2 regions of the Bacillus paramycoides genome follow, and region 1 is predicted to be linked to the other one. Evidence: a T-box and tRNA genes for the amino acid it is inferred to sense, from the RefSeq annotation. Region 1 holds a T-box; the other holds one or more tRNA genes.
What was found. A T-box is a leader RNA that pairs with one kind of tRNA and senses whether it is charged. The one in region 1 lies ahead of ileS2 (isoleucine--tRNA ligase), so its partner is inferred to be a tRNA-Ile.
Positions count from the first base shown of each region.

Region 1 (10,751 bases):
AATACAAACACCGACAATTTCATAAAGAATATTACAAATTCCTCTTTTTTTTCTGTTGGCATTATGAAAAAATAAAAGTATGGTAAAATAGACAGGAAGTACCATGCTTTTTTATGTTATTTTAATTAAAAGGAGCCGCTGTTATGATAGAACCATTTAAATATGTGGACGGTATACTGTATTTACAAGCGTGGAAAGAACTTGGAAACATTACTGCTGGATTTACGACAAAAGATGGTGGGGTAAGTACGGGCTCCTTTCATGCGATGAATTTAGGATTACATGTGAATGATATCGTGGAGAACGTTCATGAAAATAGACGCATTTTAGCAAATAAGTTACAGAAGCCATTAGAAAACTGGATTTGCTCTGAACAAGTTCATGATCATCATGTTGAAAAAGTAGGACAACAGGAAAAAGGAAGTGGCGTCTATTCATATGAAGACGGCATTTCAAAAACAGATGGCATTTATACGACTAATAATGATGTTCTTTTAACATCTTGTTACGCGGATTGTGTTCCACTCTATTTTTATGCGCCATCACATGGTATGATAGGACTTGCGCATGCTGGATGGAAAGGGACTGTAAAAGAAATTGCAAAGGAAATGATTCAAAAATGGAATGCAGAAGGCATTTCGAGGGATGAAATTCATGTTGCAATCGGACCAGCAATTGGATCTTGTTGTTACGTTGTTGATGATCGAGTATTAACAGCAGCAGAGCAAGTGGTAAACGGTTCTGTCCCTTATAAAAAAATTTCTGATGGGCAGTACGCAATTAATTTAAAAGAAATTAATCGTATATTATGTGTACAAGCAGGCATAAAAGAAGAGAATATTGTAATGTCATCTCTTTGTACAAGCTGTGAAGAGCAACTATTTTTCTCGCATCGCCGTGATCAAGGTAAGACAGGGAGAATGTTGAGTTTCATAGGTTTTAAGGAGGAAGAAAGCAAGTGACAGTACAAAAAAATTTAACAACTGTAAACGAAGCAATTAAACAATCTTGTGCACGAGCAGGACGTTCGTTGCAAGATATTAAACTCGTTGCGGTTACAAAAACGGTAGGAATTGAAAAAACAAACGAAGTAATTGAAGCTGGAATTATCGATTTAGGTGAAAATAGAAATGAAGGTTTCTTACAGAAGTACGAACATTTCGGTTCAAAAGTGAATTGGCATTTTATTGGGTCATTACAAACGAGAAAAGTAAAAGAAATCATTAATGAAATTGATTACTTACATTCGTTAGATCGTCTTTCACTTGCAAAAGAAATTCAAAAACGTGCGAATAAGAAAGTGAAATGTTTTATTCAAGTGAAAACATCATCTGAAGAATCAAAGCAAGGGTTGGCAATAGAAGAAACCGTTCCTTTTATTCAAAGTTTGCAAGAATTGGATAAGATTGAAGTGGTAGGACTAATGACAATGGCTCCGTTTACAGAAGAAGAGGAAGAAATCAGACGCTGTTTTAAGGAGTTACGTATGCTACAAACAGAGGTGCAGGAGCTAGAATTATTACATGCGCCATGTAAAGAATTATCAATGGGAATGTCTAATGATTACACGATTGCAATTGAAGAAGGTGCTACATATATTCGTTTGGGGACGATTTTAGTAGGAAAAGCGTAAAAGGAAGGAGAATCTTATTATGAGTTGGTCAAAAGTAAAATACTTCTTTTTTGATACACCTGAAGAAAAAGAAGCAGCTCAATATAGTTATGAAAAGGAGCAAACAGACATGAAGAAGCAGCAAGATCCGCCAGAACAACAAGATGTTACGTTTCCAAAAGCGCAAACGAAACAAAATGTTGTGAGCATTGAAACAGCAAAGCAATCTTCAAAAGTTGTTTTATTAGAACCACGCACATATTCGGAAGCGCAAGGGATTGCGGACCATTTAAAAGGCAGACGAGCTGTTGTGATTAATTTACAACGAATGTCTACTGATCAAGCTGTACGTATCGTTGACTTTTTAAGTGGTACTGTATACGCTATAGGCGGGGACATTCAAAAAATAGGACCGAAAACATTTATGTGTACGCCTGAAAATGTAGATATTGTTGGTGCAATTTCAGAGTTATTCGGTGAAGAAGAAGAAACAAATATAAAGAGGTGGTAATACGCCATGGATACAGTTTTAAGGATTTTAGTTACTGCTATCGAAATATACTCGTGGGCACTTATTATTTACATTCTCCTATCATGGTTCCCAGGTGCAAAGGAATCAACTTTCGGAGACTTTCTTGCCCGTATTTGTGAACCGTATTTAGAACCATTTCGCAGATTTATTCCACCGCTTGGTATGATTGACATCTCACCACTCGTTGCGATTTTTGCGTTGAGACTTGCTACAAGTGGTTTAGTAACTTTATTCGGCTATTTCTTATAGTAAGAGGTTATATGAATGAGCATCTATGAGCATTTCAGACCCGATGAAGAGGTCTTTGTGGATAAGGTGTTAGAGTGGAAGCGGGCGGCAGAGTACCATCAAGTGAAGTTAACAGACTTTCTTGATCCAAGACAACAACAAATTGTCACTATGGTAATAGGGCAAGGAGATGTTGCTGTACAATTTGAAGGTGCAACGCCTCATGCAGAACGCAAAAGAGCACTCATTTATCCGGACTATCTAGTAGTAAATGAAGAGGAATTTCAAGTAGAAGTATTGGAAATTGACTATCCTTCCAAGTTTTATACGCTAGAACATAGGAAAATATTAGGAACATTCATGTCTCTCGGTTTAACGAGAGAAAAATGTGGTGATATTTTGCTTCAAGAAGATCGTGCCCAAATCGTAGTCGCAAAAGAAGTTGTATCTTATATTGAGATGAACTTACAATCTATAGGGAAAGTGAAAGTCTCCTTATCGCCAGTGCAAGGAGAAAAAATTCTACAGATACAAGAAACGTGGGGAGAGAAATCTGGAACGGTTTCTTCACTCCGTTTAGATGTTATGTTAGCTGAAATGTTACATATATCCCGACAGAAAGTACAACCTTTCATAAAAAATGGACTAGTAAAAGTGAATTGGAAAACTGTGGAGCAAACTTCATATGAATGTTATCCAGGAGATGTTTTTTCAGTGAGAGGGTATGGACGAAGTAAATTGTTTTCTGTAGAAGGTAGAACAAAGCGCGACAAATGGAGAATTTTGTATGGTATACTAAAATGATTGGTTTTTTAGAAGGAAATCCTCCTATTTTGTCGAAGAAAAGATATAATTGAAAGAGGAAATTTAGATAACTACTTGGAGGTGGCGTTGTGCCGTTAACACCATTAGATATTCATAACAAAGAATTTGGTCGCGGATTCCGTGGCTATGATGAAGATCAAGTAAATGAGTTTCTTGATCAAATTATCAAAGATTATGAATTAGTCATTCGTGAGAAAAAAGCTTTAGAAGAAAAAGTTGCGCAATTAGAAGGGAAGTTAGATCATTTCTCTAATATTGAAGATACGTTAAACAAATCTATCGTTGTTGCACAAGAAGCAGCAGAGGAAGTAAAACGTAATGCGCAAAAAGAAGCAAAATTAATTGTACGTGAAGCTGAAAAGAATGCAGACCGTATTATTAACGAAGCGTTAGTAAAATCAAGAAAAGTTGCTTTTGATATTGAAGAGCTAAAGAAACAAGCGAAAGTATTCCGCACTCGTTTCCGTATGTTATTAGAAACGCAGCTTGAAATGTTAAACAACGATGATTGGGATAAACTAATTGAGTTAGAAGACGAAGTAGACGAGCTGTTGAAAAAAGAAGAAACAGTGTAAGCTTGACGTTTTTCTCATTATTACATATAATTTTAAACAACATATTTATTAAGAAAAACGAAGATAGGGATAAGTACCTTTTTCATACCTTATATAGCGAACTGAGGATGGTGTAAGCTCAGGATAAGGAGATAATGGGAATATCACCCTGGAGTTCCGCGCTGAACAAATAGAGTAAGCGTAGGCGTATATTCGCGTTAAGAATATAAAGAGGATTGTATACATATGTATAGGATCTACTAGGGTGGTACCGCGGGAGACTTTCTCGTCCCTTTTTGGGATGAGAAGGTCTCTTTTTTATTCCGTTTTTTAAGTATTTCTTTTATACATGTAAGGAGGAATTGAGCATGGAGTACAAAAATACATTACTAATGCCAAAAACAGAGTTCCCAATGCGTGGGAATTTACCAAAACGTGAGCCTGCAATGCAAGAACAGTGGGCTGAAATGAATATTTATGAAAAGGTACAAGAACATACGAAAGGTCGTCCTTTATTCGTACTGCATGATGGACCTCCATATGCGAATGGTGATATTCATATGGGACATGCATTAAATAAGGTATTAAAAGACTTTATCGTTCGTTATAAATCAATGACTGGTTACTGTGCACCATATGTGCCAGGTTGGGATACGCACGGTTTACCAATTGAGCAAGCTTTAACAAATAAAGGTGTAAAGCGTAAAGAAATGACAGTTGCTGAGTTCCGTAAGTTATGTGCAGAGTATGCATATGAACAAGTAGAACGTCAACGTGAGCAATTTAAGCGTTTAGGTGTACGTGCTGATTGGGATAACCCATATATTACTTTAGAGCCAGCTTATGAAGCACAACAAATTAAAGTGTTTGGTGATATGGCGAAAAAAGGTTATATCTATAAAGGACAAAAACCAGTTTACTGGTCTCCAACGAGTGAATCAGCTTTAGCAGAAGCTGAAATTGAATACCAAGATAAAAAATCAGCATCTATTTACGTAGCATTCCCTGTAAAAGACGGAAAGAACGTATTAGAAGGTGATGAGAAATACATTATCTGGACAACAACACCTTGGACATTACCTGCAAACTTAGGTATTTCTGTTCACCCAGAACTTGAATACGCTATTGTAAAAGTAAATGATGAAAAATATATTATTGCTTCTGAACTATTTGAGACAGTTGCAAAAACGTTAGATTGGGAAAATGCTGAAGTTGTGAAAACGGTAAAAGGTAGCGAACTTGAGTATACAGTTGCAAAACATCCATTCTACGAGCGTGATTCATTAGTTATGCTAGGTGATCACGTAACAATAGATGCAGGTACAGGTTGTGTTCATACAGCACCAGGACACGGGGAAGATGACTTCGTTGTTGGTAAAAAGTATGGATTAGAAGTACTTTGCCCAGTTGATGATAAAGGTGTATTAACAAATGAAGCACCTGGATTTGAAGGCTTATTCTATGATAAAGCTAACAAGCCAATTACAGAAAAATTAGAAGAAGTAGGCGCATTACTGAAACTAACATTCATTACGCATTCATATCCACATGATTGGAGAACGAAAAAACCAATTATTTTCCGTGCAACAGCACAGTGGTTTGCATCTATTGAAGCATTCCGTAAAGAGTTATTAGAAGCTGTTGCGGAAACAAAATGGGTACCAGCATGGGGCGAAACTCGTCTTCATAACATGGTTCGTGACCGTGGTGACTGGTGTATTTCTCGTCAGCGTGCATGGGGTGTGCCAATTCCTGTATTCTATGCAGAGAATGGTGATCCAATTATTACGGATGAAACAATTAACCATGTAGCAGATTTATTCCGTGAACACGGTTCTAACGTATGGTTTGAGCGTGAAGCGAAAGATCTATTACCAGAAGGATTTACACATCCAGGTAGCCCAAATGGTGAATTCCGTAAAGAAACAGACATCATGGATGTATGGTTCGACTCAGGTTCTTCTCACCAAGCGGTATTAGAAGAGCGCGATGATTTACAACGCCCAGCTGATTTATATTTAGAAGGATCTGACCAATATCGTGGTTGGTTTAACTCTTCATTATCAACAGCAGTTGCTGTAACAGGTAAAGCTCCATATAAAGGCGTACTAAGCCACGGTTTCGTATTAGATGGTGAAGGGCGTAAAATGAGTAAGTCGATTGGAAACATCGTCGTACCGAAAAAAATTATGGATCAATTAGGCGGAGACATTTTACGTTTATGGGTATCTTCTGTTGACTATCAATCTGACGTACGTATTTCAGATGATATTTTAAAACAAGTAGCAGAAGTGTATCGTAAAATCCGTAATACATTCCGTTTCTTATTAGGAAACTTAGACGACTTTAAGCCGAGTGAAAATACAGTACCTGTAGCTGAACTTCGTGAAGTGGATCGTTACATGTTAGTGAAATTAAATGACTTAATTACAAAAGTAAAAGAAGCATATGAGACATACGACTTCGCTGCTGTATATCATGCAATTCATAATTTCTGTACAATTGATTTAAGTTCATTCTATTTAGACTTTGCAAAAGACATTTTATACATTGAAGGTGCAAACCATGAAGATCGTCGTGCAATTCAAACTGTATTATATGATGTTCTTGTTGCATTGACGAAACTTGTAACACCAATCTTACCGCATACAGCTGATGAAGTATGGCCATACATTCCAGGTGTAACAGAAGAAAGTGTACAATTAACTGATATGCCAGAAGCTGTACAATTAGATGATGCAGAAGCATTAAAAACAAAATGGGATGCATTTATGACATTGCGTGATGACGTATTAAAAGCGTTAGAAGTAGCTCGTAATGAAAAAGTAATCGGTAAGTCATTAAATGCAAGCATTACGCTATATCCAACTGCGGAAATGAAAGATATGTTAGAGTCTATTAACGAAGACTTAAAACAATTATTCATCGTTTCTGAGTACAAACTTGGTGGCATGATGGAAGAAGCGCCAGCAGATGCACCAAAGTATGAGCATACAACGGTTGTTGTTGCTCAAGCAACTGGTGAAACATGTGAACGTTGTTGGGTAGTTTCAGAAACAATTGGTAAAGATGCTGAACATGAAACATTATGTGAGCGTTGTGCAACAGTTGTTAAAGAAAACTATGTAAAATAATAAAAAACTGACTGTGCGTAAGTGCAGTCAGTTTTTTTATTGACGATATATTGAAATAACTTTCACTCTCTTTCCTATGAAGGAAAAATGTGTGTGAGGTAAGCATAGAAATTTCGGACACACTAATCGTACATTGCAGCTGGGAGGAATGTACACGTGAATGAAATCTATATGGAAATTAAAGAAGAATTACAATTGATGCGAAAAGAGTTACAAGAGAGGCTCGCTAAAGAGGTCATGCACAAATATGATACAGAGTTTAGCGAAGAGCTTGGATATGAAATTAAGGAAGAGATAAAGAAAAAACTGTTATTACATGATATAAAAGAGGATTTAAAAGATGTAGAACGTGCATTATTCAAAATGGAAATAGATATGTATGGTATTTGTGAAGAAACAGGGAGAATAATTTCGGTAAAGCAAATGAAGACGATGCCGACTGCTCGTACCATTCATGAATTTTTCTATGAAAAAGTAAATGTATAAATGTGCACAACGATATTATATTACCTTTTTTTAATTTATTTTATTCTTCTATAAAGGTTCATTGTGAAAAGGTTGCAGCTATGCTAAAATTTTGAGGTACACTGTCTTTGTGGGGGAAATGAAAATGATATATTATGTAATAGCGTTATTTGTCATTGCCATCGATCAAATATCGAAATGGCTAATTGTAAAGAACATGGAATTGGGTACGAGCATTCCGATTATCGATAATGTATTATACATAACATCACATCGAAATAGAGGAGCTGCCTGGGGCATTTTAGAAAATAAAATGTGGTTTTTCTACATTATTACAGTTGTCTTTGTAGTATTTATTGTAATGTATATGAAAAAGTACGCAAAAACAGACAAGCTTCTAGGAATTTCATTAGGTCTAATTTTAGGCGGAGCAATTGGTAATTTTATTGATCGTGTATTTAGACAAGAAGTAGTGGATTTCATTCACGTGTATATTTTCTCGTACAACTATCCAGTATTCAATATCGCTGATTCAGCATTATGTATTGGTGTTGTATTAATTATTATTCAAACATTATTAGAAGGCAAGAAAACGAAGGAGTAATTGAATGAGTGAAGTAGTACAAGTAACAGTTGCAGAAGAACAAAAAAATGAGCGGATTGATAAATTCGTTGCAGGAATAAATAATGAATGGTCACGTACACAAGTACAGCAATGGATTAAAGATGACGTTGTGACAGTTAATGGAAAAGCTGTAAAAGGGAATTATAAAGTTAGGGAAAATGATGAAATTACAGTGACGATTCCTGAGCCAGAAGAGTTAGATATTCAACCAGAAGATATGAACTTAGAAATTTATTATGAAGATGCAGATGTACTTGTTGTTAATAAGCCGCGTGGTATGGTTGTACATCCAGCACCAGGTCATACAAGTGGTACACTTGTGAACGGTCTTATGCACCATTGTACAGACTTATCAGGCATTAATGGTGTGATGCGTCCGGGTATCGTACATCGTATTGATAAAGATACGTCTGGTCTATTAATGGTTGCTAAAAATGATATGGCACACGAATCACTTGTAAATCAACTTGTAGCAAAAACAGTAACAAGACGTTACAAAGCGATTGTACACGGTGTTATTCCGCACGATAAGGGAACGATTGATGCTCCGATTGCTCGTGATAAGAAAGAACGCCAAAGTATGACGGTTGATGAAAATGGTAAGCATGCTGTTACGCATTTCCAAGTGTTAGAACGATTCAAAGATTTCACACTTGTAGAATGTCGCTTAGAAACGGGGCGTACACACCAAATTCGTGTTCATATGAAGTATATTGGCTATCCACTTGCAGGAGATCCAAAGTATGGACCGAAGAAAACATTAGACATGAATGGACAAGCACTTCATGCAGGTATTTTAGGATTTGACCATCCTCGCACTGGTGAGTATATTCAGTTTGAGGCACCGATTCCAGAAGTGTTTGAAGATGCATTAAATATTTTACGAAAATAGTATTGACAAATCATAAGAAAACTGAGATACTGACAACAGTTAAATAATGATCCTTTAACACAGCCCCGTGAGGTTGAGAAGGTAACGGTTTGAAATACATAGGGTATGCTGTACCCTTTTTCAAAAGTCCTCTCGCACACGCTGAGAGGACTTTTTTTATACCATTACTCTCACGCAAGAAAAAAGCTTGGAGGTGTAGAGCATGCAAGAGAAAGCTGTCGTTTTAGATGACCAAATGATTCGCCGCGCTTTAACACGAATTAGTCATGAAATCGTGGAACGAAATAAAGGTGTCGATAATTGTGTTCTTGTCGGAATTAAAACTCGTGGAATTTTTATTGCACAACGTTTGGCAGAACGAATTGGTCAAATTGAAGGAAAAGAAATGGAAGTTGGAGAGTTAGACATTACGTTATATCGTGATGATTTAACACTACAATCAAAAAATAAAGAACCACTTGTAAAAGGTTCTGATATCCCTGTAGATATTACGAAGAAAAAAGTTATCCTTGTGGATGATGTATTATATACAGGCAGAACAGTTCGAGCAGCAATGGATGCTCTTATGGATTTAGGTAGACCATCTCAAATCCAACTGGCGGTTCTTGTTGATAGAGGTCATCGTGAACTACCAATTCGCGCTGATTATGTAGGAAAGAACATCCCAACATCAAGTGAAGAGCGTATTGAAGTTGATTTGCAAGAGACAGATCAACAAGATCGAGTAAGCATATACGATAAGTAAAGCCCTTTTAAATGTAGTCCTGTGAGGCTGACAAAGGGTCTTGGCTTTCATATGTCAAATTTGGCATACGAAAGTGTAGGACTCTTTGTGCACAGGCACAAAGAGTTTTTTTATTGCAAAGATTTAAACTGAAGGAGGATGTAACAATGGAACAAAAGCCAGTGTTAGACGTTAATGAAGTACCGAAACCGGGAAAATGGTTATTTTTAAGTATACAACATTTGTTCGCGATGTTTGGATCAACAGTGCTTGTTCCGTTTTTAACAGGATTGAATCCATCAGTAGCATTAATATCAAGTGGATTAGGAACGTTAGCGTTTCTTCTTATAACGAAAGGTCAAGTACCTGCCTATCTAGGATCATCATTCGCCTTTATCGCACCGATTTTAACAGCAAAAACGGCAGGTGGACCGGGAGCAGCAATGCTTGGTGGTTTGCTAGCAGGACTTGTGTACATCTTAATCTCACTCGGAATTAAGAAATCAGGATCAGAGTGGATTATGAAATTACTACCACCAATCGTAGTTGGTCCGGTAGTAATGGTAATCGGTTTAGCTTTAGCACACACAGCAGTTAATATGGCGATGAACGGTGCGGATGGCAAATATAGCTTTACACACTTTTCAGTAGCATTAGTAACATTAGCAATTACAATTATCTGCTCTATATTTGGAAGAGGATTTTTTAGTATCATACCAGTGTTACTTGGCATTATCGGCGGATATATTTTCGCTTATTTCCAAGGGCTAGTAGACTTAAAGCCGGTAGCTGAGGCGAAATGGTTTGTTGTACCAGATTTCACAGTACCATTCGTAACATACACACCAGAGTTTTCATGGAAGATTGTACTCTTGATGGTACCAGTTGCACTAGTAACAATTTCAGAACATATCGGACATCAAATTGTACTAGGAAATGTTATTAAAAGAGATTTGATTGAAAAACCAGGTTTACACCGTTCAATCTTCGGTGATGGAGTAGCAACATTAATTGCATCATTAATCGGTGGACCACCGAATACGACGTATGGTGAAAACATCGGTGTGCTAGCAATTACGAGAGCGTATAGTGTATACTTATTCATCGGTTCAGCAGTGTTCGCAATCATGTTCGGATTTATCGGTAAGATTTCTGCACTG
Region 1 is NZ_CP152427.1:3,808,450-3,819,200, reverse strand. Features, by position in the region: gene AAG068_RS19570 (YlmC/YmxH family sporulation protein) at 1-25, shown strand, start outside; gene pgeF (peptidoglycan editing factor PgeF) at 144-962, shown strand; gene AAG068_RS19560 (YggS family pyridoxal phosphate-dependent enzyme) at 959-1,633, shown strand; gene AAG068_RS19555 (cell division protein SepF) at 1,653-2,123, shown strand; gene AAG068_RS19550 (YggT family protein) at 2,130-2,393, shown strand; gene AAG068_RS19545 (RNA-binding protein) at 2,409-3,176, shown strand; gene divIVA (septum site-determining protein DivIVA) at 3,266-3,772, shown strand; T-box leader at 3,824-4,048, shown strand; gene ileS2 (isoleucine--tRNA ligase) at 4,120-6,885, shown strand; gene AAG068_RS19530 (molecular chaperone DnaK) at 7,042-7,371, shown strand; gene lspA (lipoprotein signal peptidase LspA) at 7,496-7,954, shown strand; gene AAG068_RS19520 (RluA family pseudouridine synthase) at 7,959-8,867, shown strand; gene pyrR (bifunctional pyrimidine operon transcriptional regulator/uracil phosphoribosyltransferase) at 9,070-9,612, shown strand; gene uraA (uracil permease) at 9,759-10,751, shown strand, end outside.

Region 2 (10,751 bases), 880 kb from region 1:
CGCGTTTATTTTCACTCTTTTCATATAATGAATCTGCATCGTACTGAGCAGTAATATACGAATCCGTTTCTGGATTATATACGCTCGTATCAATTCCATTTACAATGCCGCTAAGCTTATCATTATATTTTCGTAACAACCCATCTAACTTCTCACCGAAAAATTCATATTGAATTTCTTCTTTATATGTCGGGCTAACAGCTGTAATTTGATCAGAAGCGATAATACCGCCCTTCATAAAGTTCACATTTCCATAAAACTCTAACTGCTCACTATGGAAATATTCATCACCAAGTTCTAACAAGTCGTACATCACTTCAGGAGGAAATACACCTTGGAACTGCAAGTTATGAATTGTATATACCGTTTTAATATGCTCATATAATGGATTATCTTGATACTTTTCACGCAGTAAAAAATTAACCATAGCTGTATGCCAATCGTGACTATGAAGAACATCCACTTCGAAATCAAGATGAGGAATACACTCTAAAACTGCTTTCGAAAAATAAGAAAAACGCTCTCCATCATCATAATGACCATATAGAGAATCTCTCTTAAAATAATATTCATTATCTATTAAATAATACGTAATCCCGTCTTGCTCACCTTTTAAAATTCCGCAATATTGATTTCTCCACCCAAGCGGGACGTTAATTACTTTATGTAGCGTACATCCATCCCTTAATTTTTGCGGAATAAGACTATAATTTGGGAGTATAATGCGAACGTCCACACCTAATTTTTTTAGCTCTTTTGGGAGCGCACCTGCTACATCAGCTAAGCCTCCCGATTTAACAAATGGTACACATTCTGATACTGCAAATAAAATATTCACTTGTTGTCCCACTGCACGAAAAGCTTATACTACTTCCCTTGCAGCTTCCTCCCTTCGAGTTTTCATTTGAATTAAAACTTTAATCAGTGGAGGAAGACCCCCACTGATTCTTTTAAGAATAACTATTAATCGTACTGTTTTGAACGCTTCCTTTTTCTACAACGTATGGCTCATCAGCGTTTCCTTTTAGTACAACACCGTCACCAATTTTCACGTCTTTATCAATAATAACACCGTCTATTATACAGTTATCTCCAATTTGGCTCTTTTGCATAATAATGCTATTACGAACAATTGAACCTTTTCCAATTTTAACAGAACGGGAGATAACACTATTTTCTACTTCGCCTTCAATAATACTGCCGTTTGCAATCATTGTATTTTTCACGGCTGCACCCTTTAAGTAACGAGTTGGTGGTTCATCTTTTACTTTCGTAAAGATCGGTGCTTCTTTCTTAAATACTTGCTTCCAAATAGCAGGTTTCAAAATTTCTAAGCTATGTTTATAGTAACTTTCAATCGAATCAATAATTGCTACATATCCTGTATGCTCATACGTAGCAATATGCAGTGATTTTCCGCGCTTTTCTCTCACTACATCGAATAAGCTATATTGCTCCACATCTTTATATGACTCAAATAAATCTAACAATAATTGTTTCTTTAACACATATGTTTGAAGCGAAACCCCTTCATGGCAAACTTCAGTAATATCAGCTGCCGTATGTATATGTCTCTCTAACACCGCCTGGAAATTTAATGCTGTTACGAGATGGCTATTCGTAATAACGACGTATTCTTCTCTAGCTCTTAGAAAATAATCAATATGTCTTCTAAAATGCGCAAAAGATCCAAATTCATCTTGGTCACATTGGCAATTTGGCGGGAATAAAAACAGTCCGTCTCTTTTTCTATCTAAATCCCACTGTTTTCCTGAACCAACATGGTCCATTAACGAACGGTTTTTATGACTTGTAAAAACCGCTACACTATGAATATTAGAATTCACCATATTTGAAAGCATGAAATCAATGAGTCGATAACGGCCCCCAAACGGTAACGCCGCTAGTGAACGATGCCCTGTTACTTTCTTTAAGGAAGGAAAACTTCCCGTTGCATTAATAATTCCTAACATTTTTTCTCCCATTCATTTCATCCCCCTTTTCTATTTCCCTTCAGCAATGAGTACTACATCGTCAACATTTTTTTCCGGACGAATAATTGTTCCATCTTCAATAACCATTTCCGATCCAACAATTGCTCTTTCAATCACAACATTTTTTCCAATCTTTGCTCCTGGCATAACGACAGAATCAATAACCATACTACCTTCTTCCACCGTCACCCCTTGGAATAATACGGAATGCTTCACGTCCCCTTCAATGACGCATCCTTCGTTAATAAGTGATTCTTCTACTTTTGCCTGTTCTGCAATATATTGAGGCGGTTCGTTTGGATTTACAGAATAAATACGCCAATTACGATCGTTTAAATTCAGTGATGTTTCATCACGCAGTAAATCCATATTCGCTTCCCATAAGCTCTTCACCGTTCCAACATCTTTCCAATATCCTTCAAACGGATACGCCATCAACTTCTTCCCTTCATCTAATAAAAGCGGAAGTACATCTTTTCCGAAATCATTACTAGATTCAGGATTTCTTGCATCCATTTCTAAATACTCTTTCAAAATGGCCCAGTTAAAAATGTAAATTCCCATTGATGCAAGATTACTTCTTGGAAATTGCGGTTTCTCCTCAAATTCAACAATCTCCATCTCTTCGTTCGTATTCATAATACCGAAACGGCTCGCTTCATCCCACGGTACTTCAATAACTGAAATCGAAACGTCCGATTCTTTCTCAATATGGTAATCTAGCATTTTACTGTAATCCATTTTATAAATATGGTCGCCTGATAAAATAAGAACGTACTCTGGTTCGTACTGACTTAAATAGTTTAAGTTTTGATAAATGGCACTTGCCGTACCTGTGTACCACTTCACACCTGAAGACTCTGCATAAGGAGGTAACACTGTGACTCCACCGCTTACTCGGTCTAAATCCCACGCATTGCCGATTCCGATATAATTATGAAGTTCAAGTGGTTGATATTGCGTTAAAATCCCAACCGTTTCAATACCAGAATTCGCACAGTTACTTAGCGTAAAATCGATAATGCGATATTTACCACCAAATGGAACAGCTGGCTTGGCTAAATTTTTTGTTAATGCACTTAATCGACTACCTTTTCCCCCTGCTAGTAACATTGCTACGCACTTTTGTTTTTGAGCCATCTTGTTTTTTGCTCCCCTTTCTCGTCTTCACTGGTCGTAATATGGATACGCCAAATGGTGGAATTGTAATTTCTACATGTGCTGCTTGATTATGAAACGGTTCTTGAATCGCCTTCAGACGTTTCTTATTTACTTGCCCTGATCCGCCATATTGCTCAGCATCACTATTTAAAATCTCGTTATAATACTCAAAATCTGGTACACCTACTTTATAGTTTTCATATGTAGCTTTCGTAAAATTACATACGACAACTAACGCATCTTCTTGTTTATCCCCTTGACGAATAAATGAGAAAATACTTTGCTCATGATTATTAGCATCTATCCACTGAAATCCTTCCGGTGAATGATCAAGTTGCCAAAGTGGTTTGGAGCGCTTATACAATGCTATGAGCTCTTTAAAGTAATCATGCATATAACGATGCATTTCAAAATCATGTAAATTCCAATCTAAATCTTCAAGGTCTTTCCACTCATCGAACTGCCCAAATTCTCCTCCCATGAAAAGTAATTTCTTTCCTGGGTGAGTAAAGAAATATCCATATAATAAACGAAGTTGAGCAAACTTATCCCAGTACTCTCCTGGCATTTTATTTAATAACGACTTTTTCCCATGAACGACTTCATCATGAGAAAGCGGTAATATGAAGTTTTCAGAGTAAGCGTATATTAAAGAAAACGTCATTTTTTCATGAATATACTTCCTGTACTCAGGCGCACACTCCATATACTTCAGTACATCATTCATCCAGCCCATATTCCATTTGTAATTGAATCCAAGCCCACCTTCATACGTTGGAGCTGTTACAAGTGGCCAAGCTGTTGAATCTTCTGCTGTCATAAGAAAATCTTTATCTTCTGCGAACACCGCTTCATTTAACTCTCGTAAAAATGAAACAGCGTGCTCATTACTTTGCTCCTGTCCTTCTTTATTCCAGTACAGCATATTTGCAACTGCATCCACCCTGAAACCATCAATATGGAAATATCTCATCCAAAATAACGCATTTGAAATTAAGAAATTACGTACTTCTCTCTTTCCTAAGTCAAAATTGACAGTTCCCCATACTGGATTTTCTTGCACATCTTTATCTTTATATTCATAAGTCGGTGTCCCATCAAAAAAATATAAACCGTGAGCATCTTTACAAAAATGCCCCGGCACCCAATCTAAAATGACACCGATTCCATATTTATGACATTCATCGACAAAATACATCAAATCATGTGGCGTGCCGAATCTACTCGTTGCTGCATAATATCCCGTCCCTTGGTATCCCCAAGAACGATCATATGGATGCTCAACAAGCGGCATAATTTCAATATGTGTAAATTGATGTTCCACCACATAAGGAATGAGTTCTTCTGCCATTTCCCTGTAAGAGTACAGTGCTCCGTCTTCTTTCTTTTTCCAAGAACCGAAATGTAATTCATAAACTGTCATCGCTTCTTTATAAACTGATTTTTTCTTTTTCTTACGACTCCAGTTTTTATCATTCCATTCGTATCCCTTTATATCAAAAACTACAGATGCCGTATTCGGTCTTACTTCTGCATACACAGCATACGGATCTGCCTTAAAAATGACGTCACCAGCCATCGTTTCAATCGCATATTTATATATTTCCCTTTCTTCAATATGCGGTATAAACAAGGACCAGATTCCTTCTTCTGTCACTTGTAGCATCTTATGTTGCTCATAATCCCATTCATTAAAATCTCCAACAACACTCATTGCTTTCGCATGAGGAGCCCATACTGTAAATCGTACACCTCGCATCTCATCTTCCGTCACAACATGTGCGCCAAAGATGTTATAACTTTCATAGTACTTTTCTGTATGAAACTCATCTCGTTTCACTTCTTCACAATTTATTACACTCAATATGCTCACCTCACTAAGATGACAGAATTTTTTATACTTTACCAATTCTGCGAAAAACTGAAATATCCTTGTTAATTTATAAAAAATATACGTTTTTTTCTTAAAAATGTTGGTTTTTTTTCACATTTCCATATAAAATATCGAATTTTGACGAATATTCATTGAAAGCGCTTCGTTTTTTATTAGTCCTTCACCTTACTATTTATTTCTCAACCTCTATTTTATTAGCTTTATCCTCTTTTTCACGTTATTTTCCACTTGAAATCATAGAAAAATAATCTGTCATAAAAAATGTTTCTCAATATTTTTTGTCATAATTTTATTGAAATACGAAATTCATAAGTAGACATTTTTGTTCTCAATAAAGAATATTAAATTTTCGTAAATATAACTTATACTAAAATACTGTGTTTACTCTATCTATATCCAAAACGAAAATTCGATAAAAAATTAAATTAAGGTGGGTTCTTATGCCAGTAAAACAAAAATTAGAAATGGGAGTTGGCACGGCAACGCTCAGCTTATCACTTACATTCGGTGGTTTATTCGCTTATTTCAGTGATTCCGAAACATCGAGTAACTCATTTCAAGCTGTCTAACAACAAAATTAGATACTGAAAGCTACTTGGTCAATATTATTATGCAAGACCTGACGAAAACTTGCAGGTGATGTAAATGGTGATAAAGATATTCGCTTCGTTGAAAAGAACTTCTTGAAAAAAGGTCCGGATGCATCTAAATCACAAACACCTGTTGAAAAATCTAAAGGCGGTACACTGGCAGATATTTTAACGAAATTAGGATTAACGCCTAAAAAATAATAATAAAGAGCACTCTACTTTACGTAGAGTGCTCTTTTCTATAAACGACCCTGATCCAGCAAAAGGGGTATATTGGGGATATACAAGGGAAACCGGAAAAGGAATTTATATTAAATTATATATAAATCCAGAAGTAAGAAGTAGGTCCCCACTTCTGGATTATTTAGCAATTATTATAGTACTGGTGCCATTGTTTCTTTTAATACTTTTACAGAATGAGCGAATTTCACTTTTTCTTCTTCATTTAGCTCAAGTTCTACGATTTCACGTACACCTTCGCGGTTAATAACAGCTGGAACACCTACGTAAGCATCTTTCTCACCGTATTGACCTTCAAGGTATGCAGATACAGTTAATACGCTGTTCTCGTTGTTTAAGATTGCTTTAGTTACACGAAGTAGTGACATACCGATTCCGTAGTACGTTGCACCTTTACGTTCGATGATATGGTAAGCTGCATCACGTACATTTTCGAAGATTTTATCTAAGTCTTCTTGTTTGTACTGTTCGTTGTTAGCTAAAATTGTTTCTAGTTTTTGTACACCGATAGTAGCGTGGCTCCATACTGGAAGTTCAGTATCACCGTGCTCACCAACAATATAAGCATGAACATTACGTGGATCTACATCTAAGTAGTCACCTAACATGTAACGGAAACGAGCAGAGTCTAAAGTAGTACCAGAACCAATTACGCGCTCTTTTGGTAGACCAGATTCTTTCCAAGTTACGTAAGTTAAAATATCAACTGGGTTAGTTGCGATTAAGAAGATTCCATCGAATCCGCTATCCATAATGCCGCGAACGATTTGTTTAAAGATCTTTGTATTTTTCTCAACTAAGTCTAAACGAGTTTCACCTGGCTTTTGTGGTAATCCAGCAGTGATAACAACTAAATCTGCATCTTTACAATCTGCATAGCTACCGCTCCAAACTTTTGTTGGTGATGGAGAGAATGGTACCGCATGGCTTAAGTCCATTGCTTCCCCTTCTGCTTTTGCTTCATTAACATCTACTAATACGAATTCTTCAGCTACACCTTGGTTAATCATTGAGTAAGCGTAACTACAACCTACAGCTCCTGTTCCTACTAATACTACACGATTGATACCTTTTTTCATGGTAATTTCCCCTCTCTATTGTTCACATATATTTTTTTATGATTGTTTAAGTAATTAATTAAAATACTAATTTAATGTTGTTTAACTTCTTTACATTCATATTGTAGCACGTATTATTGTGAATTTCTTCACAAATTATGACCTATTTGTGAACTTTTTCACATAGAGTGTAAAGTTATTAAATCAAGTATGAAATCAATCTCAATGGAGGCGTTTTCTTCAGATTGTGAAAGGGTTTTTCTTATGTTTTTGTCGGTAAGTGAAATTATATCGACGATTATTTAAATATATCAACAATTTTGGGAATATATCGACCGTAACTCAAATTATATCGTCGATTCGACAAGGAATATCGACTTACCGACAAAACCCGACAATAATGACAACATAAAGTGAACCTATAATCAGTGGGAATTTTACTGCCCGTTAATGTCGGATAAAAAAGCTGCCTCCAATAGATCACCTATTAGAGGCAGCTTCTTTATTTATTTTCCGCAGTAGCACCTAATACAGCAGCTTTTACATAATGTTGACTGTTTAATTTTTGTAAATCCTCGGCACTTCCCGTTACCACTATTTCAATAACTTTTACATCTTGCTCACTTGGTTTTGCTTTCTTTCCTTACTCTCTCCTTTCTATTAGTTAGACGATCTAAATAGAAAAAAGTATACAAGAAATCTATAAAAAAAAGCAGACTATTCAAAGTCCACTTTTACACAACAAAAAAGAGATAGCAGATTATGCTATCTCTTTTAGTATGACCCGTACGGGATTCGAACCCGTGTTACCGCCGTGAAAGGGCGGTGTCTTAACCACTTGACCAACGGGCCAATTACTGGCAGAGAAGAAGGGATTCGAACCCTCGCACCGCGTTCGCGATCTACTCCCTTAGCAGGGGAGCCCCTTGAGCCACTTGGGTACTTCTCTATAAATATGGCTCCGCAGGTAGGACTCGAACCTACGACCGATCGGTTAACAGCCGATAGCTCTACCACTGAGCTACTGCGGAACAATTATGGTGGGCCTAAATGGACTCGAACCATCGACCTCACGCTTATCAGGCGTGCGCTCTAACCAGCTGAGCTATAGGCCCATAATTGAAAAGCGGGTGAAGAGAATCGAACTCTCGACCAGAGCTTGGAAGGCTCTTGTTTTACCACTAAACTACACCCGCATTAAATTGTAAATGGTGAGCCATGAAGGACTCGAACCTTCGACCCTCTGATTAAAAGTCAGATGCTCTACCAACTGAGCTAATGGCTCATTTTGAAAGTGGTGCCGACTAGAGGACTTGAACCCCCAACCTACTGATTACAAGTCAGTTGCTCTACCAATTGAGCTAAGTCGGCTTGCGACTTCAAAATGGTGGCTCGGGACGGAATCGAACCGCCGACACGAGGATTTTCAGTCCTCTGCTCTACCGACTGAGCTACCGAGCCTTTATGTAAAAATGGCGGTCCCGACCGGGGTCGAACCGGCGATCTCCTGCGTGACAGGCAGGCATGTTAACCACTACACCACGGGACCATTTGGTTGCGGGGACAGGATTTGAACCTGCGACCTTCGGGTTATGAGCCCGACGAGCTACCGTGCTGCTCCACCCCGCGATGATAAAATATTTACTTTAGAAAAAATGGAGGAGGTAGAGGGATTCGAACCCCCGCGCGACTCTCGCCGCCTGTCGGTTTTCAAGACCGATCCCTTCAGCCGAACTTGGGTATACCTCCGAGATATAAACCTTCAATGGTGGACCTTGTAGGACTCGAACCTACGACCGGACGGTTATGAGCCGTCTGCTCTAACCAGCTGAGCTAAAGGTCCTTTATGGTAGCGGCGGAGGGGATCGAACCCCCGACCTCACGGGTATGAACCGTACGCTCTAGCCAGCTGAGCTACACCGCCATAAGTGATATTGAAATAAGTGGAGCCTAGCGGGATCGAACCGCTGACCTCCTGCGTGCAAGGCAGGCGCTCTCCCAGCTGAGCTAAGGCCCCATGTTTTTGGGAATATCGGGAAGACAGGATTTGAACCTGCGACCCCCTGGTCCCAAACCAGGTGCTCTACCAAGCTGAGCCACTTCCCGTTAATAAAAGCGCGCCCGAGAGGAGTCGAACCCCTAACCTCTTGATCCGTAGTCAAACGCTCTATCCAATTGAGCTACGGGCGCATATGGTGCCGAGGGCGGGGGTCGAACCCGCACGGTGGTCACCCACCGCAGGATTTTAAGTCCTGTGCGTCTGCCTGTTCCGCCACCCCGGCATGTCATATTGAAAATTGGAGCGGAAGACGGGATTCGAACCCGCGACCCCAACCTTGGCAAGGTTGTATTCTACCACTGAACTACTTCCGCAAGACATGTATGAGTTATTTAATTAAAAGTGCGGGTGAAGGGAGTCGAACCCCCACGCCAAAGGCGCCAGATCCTAAGTCTGGTGCGTCTGCCAATTCCGCCACACCCGCATATTAATTTATTTAAGAAAAATGGGGCGACTGATGGGAATCGAACCCACGAATGCCGGAGCCACAATCCGGTGCGTTAACCACTTCGCCACAACCGCCATGATTTCTGGTGCCGACTAGAGGACTTGAACCCCCAACCTACTGATTACAAGTCAGTTGCTCTACCAATTGAGCTAAGTCGGCTAAATGGTGGAGGATGACGGGATCGAACCGCCGACCCCCTGCTTGTAAGGCAGGTGCTCTCCCAGCTGAGCTAATCCTCCATTTGCCTGGCAACGTCCTACTCTCACAGGGACAAGGTCCCAACTACCATCGGCGCTAGAGAGCTTAACTTCCGTGTTCGGTATGGGAACGGGTGTGACCTCTCTGCCATCATTACCAGACTGTATTCATTTAAGACAAGAATTATTTTAACTCATTTAACTTTGAAAGTCAACAAGTTTTTTATATTCTTTCAAAACTAGATAACATTTGCTACATATTATATGGTTAAGTCCTCGATCTATTAGTATTCGTCAGCTCCACATGTCACCATGCTTCCACCTCGAACCTATCAACCTGATCATCTTTCAGGGATCTTACTAGCTTACGCTATGGGAAATCTCATCTTGAGGGGGGCTTCATGCTTAGATGCTTTCAGCACTTATCCCTTCCGCACATAGCTACCCAGCTATGCCCTTGGCAGAACAACTGGTACACCAGCGGTGCGTCCATCCCGGTCCTCTCGTACTAAGGACAGCTCCTCTCAAATTTCCTACGCCCACGACGGATAGGGACCGAACTGTCTCACGACGTTCTGAACCCAGCTCGCGTACCGCTTTAATGGGCGAACAGCCCAACCCTTGGGACCGACTACAGCCCCAGGATGCGATGAGCCGACATCGAGGTGCCAAACCTCCCCGTCGATGTGGACTCTTGGGGGAGATAAGCCTGTTATCCCCGGGGTAGCTTTTATCCGTTGAGCGATGGCCCTTCCATGCGGAACCACCGGATCACTAAGCCCGACTTTCGTCCCTGCTCGACTTGTAGGTCTCGCAGTCAAGCTCCCTTATGCCTTTGCACTCTACGAATGATTTCCAACCATTCTGAGGGAACCTTTGGGCGCCTCCGTTACACTTTAGGAGGCGACCGCCCCAGTCAAACTGCCCACCTGACACTGTCTCCCGGGTCGATAAGACCCGTAGGTTAGAATTTCAATACAGTCAGGGCGGTATCCCACCAGCGCCTCCACCGAAGCTAGCGCTCCGGTTTCAAAGGCTCCCGCCTATCCTGTACAAACTGTACCAAAATTCAATATCAGGCTACAGTAAAGCTCCACGGGGTCTTTCCGT
Region 2 is NZ_CP152427.1:4,691,688-4,702,438, forward strand. Features, by position in the region: gene glgA (glycogen synthase GlgA) at 1-838, opposite strand, end outside; gene glgD (glucose-1-phosphate adenylyltransferase subunit GlgD) at 951-1,985, opposite strand; gene glgC (glucose-1-phosphate adenylyltransferase) at 2,004-3,134, opposite strand; gene glgB (1,4-alpha-glucan branching protein GlgB) at 3,082-5,019, opposite strand; partial or broken gene AAG068_RS24410 (TasA family protein) at 5,490-5,612, shown strand; partial or broken gene AAG068_RS24415 (dockerin type I domain-containing protein) at 5,638-5,840, shown strand; gene AAG068_RS24420 (L-lactate dehydrogenase) at 6,014-6,958, opposite strand; partial or broken gene AAG068_RS24425 (anti sigma factor C-terminal domain-containing protein) at 7,440-7,580, opposite strand; tRNA gene AAG068_RS24430 (tRNA-Glu) at 7,718-7,789, opposite strand; tRNA gene AAG068_RS24435 (tRNA-Ser) at 7,796-7,886, opposite strand; tRNA gene AAG068_RS24440 (tRNA-Asn) at 7,894-7,968, opposite strand; tRNA gene AAG068_RS24445 (tRNA-Ile) at 7,976-8,052, opposite strand; tRNA gene AAG068_RS24450 (tRNA-Gly) at 8,063-8,133, opposite strand; tRNA gene AAG068_RS24455 (tRNA-Lys) at 8,147-8,222, opposite strand; tRNA gene AAG068_RS24460 (tRNA-Thr) at 8,233-8,308, opposite strand; tRNA gene AAG068_RS24465 (tRNA-Phe) at 8,323-8,398, opposite strand; tRNA gene AAG068_RS24470 (tRNA-Asp) at 8,411-8,486, opposite strand; tRNA gene AAG068_RS24475 (tRNA-Met) at 8,490-8,566, opposite strand; tRNA gene AAG068_RS24480 (tRNA-Ser) at 8,594-8,686, opposite strand; tRNA gene AAG068_RS24485 (tRNA-Ile) at 8,704-8,780, opposite strand; tRNA gene AAG068_RS24490 (tRNA-Met) at 8,785-8,861, opposite strand; tRNA gene AAG068_RS24495 (tRNA-Ala) at 8,882-8,954, opposite strand; tRNA gene AAG068_RS24500 (tRNA-Pro) at 8,970-9,043, opposite strand; tRNA gene AAG068_RS24505 (tRNA-Arg) at 9,054-9,127, opposite strand; tRNA gene AAG068_RS24510 (tRNA-Leu) at 9,131-9,219, opposite strand; tRNA gene AAG068_RS24515 (tRNA-Gly) at 9,236-9,310, opposite strand; tRNA gene AAG068_RS24520 (tRNA-Leu) at 9,340-9,420, opposite strand; tRNA gene AAG068_RS24525 (tRNA-His) at 9,443-9,518, opposite strand; tRNA gene AAG068_RS24530 (tRNA-Thr) at 9,528-9,603, opposite strand; tRNA gene AAG068_RS24535 (tRNA-Val) at 9,608-9,683, opposite strand; rRNA gene rrf (5S ribosomal RNA) at 9,688-9,803, opposite strand; rRNA gene AAG068_RS24545 (23S ribosomal RNA) at 9,906-10,751, opposite strand, start outside.
Region 2: it encodes a tRNA-Ile, which carries the amino acid that the T-box ahead of ileS2 (isoleucine--tRNA ligase) is inferred to sense. The anticodon was not compared.